One region of the Streptomyces sp. NPDC107522 genome, then DNA from elsewhere that is predicted to be linked to it. Evidence: predicted binding sites of a transcription regulator. Region 1 holds the regulator's gene; the other holds the start of a gene.

Region 1 (3,409 bases):
AGCAACCGCTCCTGCTCGGGGTCGAGCTTCGTCGGCGTCGTGACCTCGACGTGCACGACGAGGTCACCGCGCCCGCCACCCCGCAGATGCGTGACACCCCGCCCGTGCAGCGGAATCGACTGCCCGGACTGCGTACCCGGCCGGATGTCGACCTCCTCCAGCCCGTCCAGCGTCTCCAGCGGCACCTTCGTACCGAGAGCCGCCGCGGTCATCGGGATCGTCACCGTGCAGTGCAGATCGTCGCCGCGCCGCTGGAACATGGGGTGCGCGACTTCATGGATCTCGACGTACAGGTCACCGGCCGGACCACCACCGGGTCCGACCTCGCCCTCACCGGCGAGCTGGATCCGCGTGCCGTTGTCGACACCGGCCGGGATCTTGACCGTGAGCGTCCGGCGCGACCGCACCCGCCCGTCACCCGCGCACTCGGGGCACGGCGTCGGCACGACCGTCCCGAAGCCCTGGCACTGCGGACACGGCCGGGACGTCATGACCTGGCCCAGGAAGGACCGCGTCACCTGCGACACCTCACCGCGCCCGCGGCACATGTCACAGGTCTGCGCGGAGGTGCCGGGGGCAGCCCCCTCACCGTTGCAGGTGTTGCAGACGACCGCCGTGTCGACCTGGATGTCCTTCGTCGTACCGAAGGCCGCCTCGTCGAGCTCGATCTCCAGCCGGATCATCGCGTCCTGGCCCCGCCGCGTACGCGACCGCGGACCCCGCTGGGACGCCGTACCGAAGAAGGCGTCCATGATGTCCGAGAAGTTCCCGAAGCCGCCCGCCCCGAAGCCGCCCGCGCCCGCGCCGCCCGCCTGGGACAGCGGGTCGCCGCCGAGGTCGTAGACCTGCTTTTTCTGCGGGTCCGACAGCACCTCGTAAGCGGCGTTGATCTCCTTGAACCGCTCCTGGGTCTTCGGATCCGGGTTGACGTCCGGGTGCAGCTCGCGCGCGAGCCGCCGGAAGGCCTTCTTGATCTCTTCCTGCGACGCGTCGCGACGCACGCCGAGAACGGCGTAGTAGTCCGTGGCCACTTACGACTCCGCCAGGATCTGTCCGACGTACCGTGCCACTGCGCGTACCGCTCCCATCGTTCCCGGGTAATCCATGCGGGTCGGTCCGACCACGCCGAGCTTGGCAACCGCCTCGCCGCCCGAACCGTAGCCCACCGACACCACCGAGGTGGAGTTGAGCCCCTCATGGGCGTTCTCGTGACCGATGCGCACGGTCATGCCCGAATCCTTCGCCTCGCCGAGGAGTTTGAGGAGCACGACCTGCTCCTCGAGGGCCTCCAGGACGGGGCGGATGGTGAGGGGGAAGTCATGTCCGAAGCGGGTGAGATTGGCGGTGCCGCCGATCATCAGCCGCTCCTCGTTCTCCTCGACGAGCGTCTCCAGGAGGGTGGAGAGCACGGTCGAGACAGTGCCGCGGTCCTCCAGGTCGAAGGCCTCGGGGAGGTCCTCGACGAGCATCGGCACATCAGTGAAGCGCCGCCCCGCGACCCGGCTGTTGAGCCGCGCGCGTAGATCCGCGAGCGAGGTCTCCCCGAAGGGCGCCGGGCAGTCGATCATCCGCTGCTCGACCCGGCCGGTGTCCGTGATCAGCACGAGCATCACGCGCGCGGGTGCGAGCGACAGCAGCTCGACGTGCCGGACGGTGGACCGGGTCAGCGACGGGTACTGCACGACGGCGACCTGCCGCGTGAGCTGCGCCAGCAGCCGTACGGTCCGCGCCACCACATCATCGAGATCTACGGCGCCCTCGAGGAAGTTCTGGATGGCGCGCCGCTCCGGCGGGCTCATCGGCTTGACGCCGGCGAGCTTGTCGACGAACAGCCGGTAGCCCTTGTCGGTCGGGATCCGACCGGCGCTGGTGTGCGGCTGGGCGATGTAGCCCTCGTCCTCCAGGGCCGCCATGTCGTTGCGGACGGTCGCCGGGGAGACGCCGAGGTTGTGCCGCTCGGTGAGCGCCTTGGAGCCGACCGGCTCCTCCGTCCCGACGTAGTCCTGGACGATGGCGCGCAACACCTGAAGCCTGCGTTCACTCAGCATCTCGCGCACACCTCCAGAGGTCGTTCCCTTGGCGCCTTTCCTGGCACTCTGTCCATCCGAGTGCCAGCCGTCCCCGGCCAGTGTACGGCGGTGGGGTACGCCCCGGGCAAGGCCGGTCCGGCACCGCCGTGCCGGACGGTGGTGTCCCCGCTAGCGTCGCGGTATGACGGTGACTTGGGAAGAGCTGGGGTGGGAGCGGCTGGCGGCCGGGGTCGGCCGGTGCCGGCTTCCGGTCTGGGACTGCACGGTGGGGCTGGTCGTCGGGGACGGCACCGCGCTGGTCGTCGACGCCGGGTCGAGCCTCGCGGAGGGCGCGCGGTTGCGTACGCAGGCGCAGTGGCTCGCGGGTCACCGTGTGACTCATCTCGCGCTGACGCATCCCCACTTCGACCATGTCCTCGGGGCCGCGGCGTTCGCGGGGGCGGAGATCTTCGGCGCGGTCGGCGTGGACACGGTGTTCGAGGGGCGGCACGCGCGCGAGGAACTGCGCGAGGACGCGGTGCGCAACGGCCTGGATCCGGCGTCGGCTCAGGAGGCCGTGGACGCCCTGGCCCGCCCCCGCCACCAGGTGAGCGGCGAGTGGACCCTCGACCTGGGCGGCGGCCGCCAGGTCCTGCTGGCGAACGTGGGCCCGGCGCACACGGCCCACGACCTGGTCGTGCTCGTGCCGGGCGCGTCCCCGGGCGATCGGGAGGTGGTCTTCTGCGGCGACCTGGTGGAGGAGTCCGGCGAACCGCAGGCGGGCCCGGACGCCGTCCCGTCCCACTGGCCGGCGGCCCTGGACCGCCTCCTGGACCTCGGCGGCGAGGACGCGCTGTACGTGCCCGGTCACGGAGCGGTGGTGGACGCGGAGTTCGTACGACGCCAGCGTGACGCCCTCGCCGCCCGCTTCGGCGTGTCGCGCTGATCTGTGCTCCATGGCGGCCGGGCTTCTCCTATCGTCACTCGAATGCGCCAGTACTCCGCCGACCTGACCCCGCCCTGGAAGAAGCCCAAGCCCGTCCCCGAGGTCCCGGCGGAGCCGGGCCTGGTGGTGGAGGAGCCCGGCACCGGTTTCTGCGGCGCGGTGATCCGCTGCGAGGCGGGCACGGTCACCCTGGAGGACCGCTTCGGCAAGCACCGGGTGTTCCCGCTGGAGCCGCGGGGGTTCCTGCTGGAGGGCAAGGTGGTGACCCTCGTACGGCCGTCGGGCGCGGCTCCGGTACGCCCCACCCGTACGGCATCCGGTTCGGTCGCCGTCCCCGGCGCACGCGCGCGTGTCGCCCGCGCCGGCCGTATCTACGTGGAGGGCCGGCACGACGCCGAGCTGGTCGAGAAGGTGTGGGGCGACGACCTGCGCATCGAGGGCGTGGTGGTGGAGT
Region 2 (3,409 bases), on a different contig from region 1:
CGGGTCGCACTACGCCCCCTGCTGAAACGCCCGAGGGCGGCACCCCCTGCGTGCGCAGGAAGTGCCGCCCTCGGTAAGGACGTTGATCAACCGTCAGGCCGATCAGAAGTCCATGTCACCGCCCGGCATGCCGCCACCGGCGGGCGCGGCGGCCTTCTCCGGCTTGTCGGCGATGACGGCCTCGGTGGTGAGGAACAGCGCGGCGATCGACGCGGCGTTCTGCAGCGCGGAACGCGTCACCTTCGCCGGGTCGATGATGCCCTCGGCGACCAGGTCGACGTACTCGCCGGTCGCGGCGTTCAGGCCGTGACCCGGGGTGAGGTTGCGGACCTTCTCCACCACGACGCCGCCCTCGAGGCCGGCGTTGACGGCGATCTGCTTCAGCGGGGCCTCGAGCGCGAGCTTCACGGCCTGGGCGCCGGTCGCCTCGTCACCCTCGAGCTCCAGCTTCTCGAAGACAGCGGTGGCCTGGATGAGGGCCACGCCACCACCGGCGACGATGCCCTCCTCGACGGCGGCCTTCGCGTTGCGGACGGCGTCCTCGATGCGGTGCTTGCGCTCCTTGAGCTCCACCTCGGTGGCGGCACCGGCCTTGATGACCGCGACACCGCCGGCGAGCTTCGCCAGGCGCTCCTGCAGCTTCTCGCGGTCGTAGTCCGAGTCGCTGTTCTCGATCTCGGCGCGGATCTGGTTCACACGGCCCGCGACCTGCTCGGAGGAGCCGGCACCGTCGACGATGGTGGTCTCGTCCTTGGTGATGACGACCTTGCGGGCCTTGCCCAGGAGGTCCAGGGAGGTGTTCTCGAGCTTGAGACCGACCTCCTCGGAGATGACCTCGCCACCGGTGAGGATGGCGATGTCGTTCAGCATCGCCTTGCGGCGGTCGCCGAAGCCCGGGGCCTTGACCGCGACGGACTTGAAGGTGCCGCGGATCTTGTTGACGACCAGGGTCGACAGGGCCTCGCCCTCGACGTCCTCGGCGATGATCAGCAGCGGCTTGCCCGACTGCATGACCTTCTCCAGCAGCGGGAGCAGGTCCTTGACCGAGGAGATCTTGGAGTTGGCGATCAGGATGTACGGGTCGTCGAGGACGGCCTCCATACGCTCCATGTCGGTGGCGAAGTACGCCGAGATGTAGCCCTTGTCGAAGCGCATACCCTCGGTGAGCTCCAGCTCCAGACCGAAGGTCTGGGACTCCTCGACGGTGATGACGCCTTCCTTGCCGACCTTGTCCATGGCCTCGGCGATGAGCTCACCGATCTGGGTGTCGGCGGCGGAGATGGAGGCCGTGGAGGCGATCTGCTCCTTGGTCTCGACGTCCTTCGCCTGCTCCAGCAGGGCGGCGGAGACGGCCTCGACGGCCTTCTCGATACCGCGCTTCAGGGCCATCGGGTTGGCGCCGGCGGCTACGTTGCGCAGGCCCTCCTTGACCAGGGCCTGGGCGAGAACGGTCGCGGTGGTCGTACCGTCACCGGCGACGTCGTCCGTCTTCTTGGCGACTTCCTTGACCAGCTCGGCGCCGATCTTCTCGTACGGGTCCTCGAGCTCGATCTCCTTGGCGATGGAGACACCGTCGTTGGTGATCGTGGGGGCGCCCCACTTCTTCTCGAGGACGACGTTGCGACCCTTGGGGCCGAGCGTCACCTTGACGGCGTCCGCGAGCTGGTTCATGCCGCGCTCGAGGCCGCGCCGCGCCTCCTCGTCGAACGCGATGATCTTGGCCATGTGAAGTGGTCCCTCCAGGACTGGGGGTGATTCCTTCGGACCGCGCCCGCGCCCGCGACGGACGGCACGCATGCCTCGTGGTTCCTTGCCCCACCTGGCCTGCGGGCCTCACCGACCCGGTCCTTCATTGTCACTCTCACCTTCAGAGTGCTAACGCCAATGATTAGCACTCGACCCAGGAGAGTGCAAGGCGCGCTCGCGAAGCGGGCGCTCGTCGAGGGGTGGCGGTCGGGCGACGGGCGGGCGCAAGCGGCTCTCGGGGATCGGGCGGGGCGGTCAGCCTCCGGCGAACAGGCTCCGAACAGGTCCCGAACGACCACCGAAGGGGCCCCGGACATGGCGAAGGGCCCGCACCCCGGAAGGTGCGAGCCCTTCGAAGAAGAACGTCGCTGAGTTGAGTCGACGCGTGCTTCAGCTGGTCGCCAGACGGACCATGTCCGCCTGCGGCCCCTTCTGGCCCTGCGAGATCTCAAAATCGACCCGCTGACCTTCCTCCAGGGTGCGGTACCCGTCCATCTGGATCGCGCTGTAGTGGACGAAAACATCCGCACCACCGTCGACCGCGATGAAGCCGTACCCCTTCTCCGCGTTGAACCACTTGACGGTGCCCTGAGCCATGCCTAACTCCCCTATTACTGGCCCTTGCACAGATCCACACTTCGCGGATCCGGGTCAGACCTCACCCCCCATCGGTCGGGGGCGTGCGCCGGAACGCGTCGACCGCGGCTGAATGTATCTGCCCAACTGCCGTCTGCAACAGGTCAATCGGACGAGAAATCCGGGCACGACCGGTCGGGAATGTGGGGACAATTCCCCTGACTTCAGGTCAAGTCGGACCCGGCAAAGGGAACAAAAGCCGCAAAAAACCCGCACACTTTGGCTACTTCTTGTCGGGCATACGGCAGAAATGAAGGGCTGCCGACCCGCGGATCGGCGGCATGTTCCCCAACTGTACCTCGCTCAACCACACAGAATTGCCCCCTCCGCTTCTCTCACGGAGGGGGCAATTCGATGAACTCTCAGTAACGCGAGTTACCGATGGTAATGATCGGTCATTCGGTCAGCCGCCGGCGACGGCCGGAATGATGGAGACACCCGCACCGTCCGGCGTCGCCGTCTCCAGCCCCTGCTCGAAACGGACGTCGTCGTCATTGACGTACACGTTGACGAACCGACGCAGCTTGCCCTGGTCGTCGAGAACCCGGGCGGCGATACCCGTGTGGTTCTTCTCCAGGTCGGCGATGACCTCGGCGAGGGTGGCGCCTTCGGCGCTCACTTCGGCCTGGCCACCCGTGTAGGTGCGCAGGATGGTGGGGATGCGGACGTTGACGCTCACGTGTGACCTCCGGTCAGCTAATCGCCCTCAGGGGCGCGGGGAACTGCGCGACCAGCCCCCCACGGCCCGCAGACGAAATCAATGGGACAGGCCCGTCAGACGAGACCCGCCTCGCGGAACGAGTCCAGGTTGGGACGAATGGTCGCAGTAAGCCCCGTACCGGCCACCGCATCCAGCGTCTTGAGTCCATCGCCGGTGTTGAGCACGACCGTGGTCAGGCTCGGGTCCAGAACCCCGTTCTCGATCAGCTTCTTCGTCACGCCCACCGTCACCCCACCGGCGGTCTCCGCGAAGATGCCCTCGGTCCTGGCAAGGACCTTGATCGCGTCGACGACCTGCTCGTCCGTC

Evidence for each region. Region 1 encodes HrcA, which represses chaperone genes, less so after heat shock. Its sites were predicted from a motif close to TTNGCACTCNGNNNNNCNGAGTGCNAA; they were not measured.
Region 2: the regulator HrcA is predicted to act here: its motif matches at 1,889-1,915, upstream of groL (chaperonin GroEL).

What each region holds. Positions count from the first base shown of each region.
Region 1 is NZ_JBVKAU010000005.1:87,106-90,514, reverse strand. Features, by position in the region: gene dnaJ (molecular chaperone DnaJ) at 1-1,031, opposite strand, end outside; gene hrcA (heat-inducible transcriptional repressor HrcA) at 1,032-2,048, opposite strand; gene ACZ7L6_RS17520 (MBL fold metallo-hydrolase) at 2,212-2,955, shown strand; gene ACZ7L6_RS17515 (DUF3097 domain-containing protein) at 2,998-3,409, shown strand, end outside.
Region 2 is NZ_JBVKAU010000006.1:156,085-159,493, reverse strand. Features, by position in the region: gene ACZ7L6_RS21025 (class I SAM-dependent methyltransferase) at 1-25, shown strand, start outside; gene groL (chaperonin GroEL) at 103-1,725, opposite strand; gene ACZ7L6_RS21015 (cold-shock protein) at 2,137-2,343, opposite strand; gene ACZ7L6_RS21010 (MoaD/ThiS family protein) at 2,786-3,061, opposite strand; gene thrC (threonine synthase) at 3,157-3,409, opposite strand, start outside.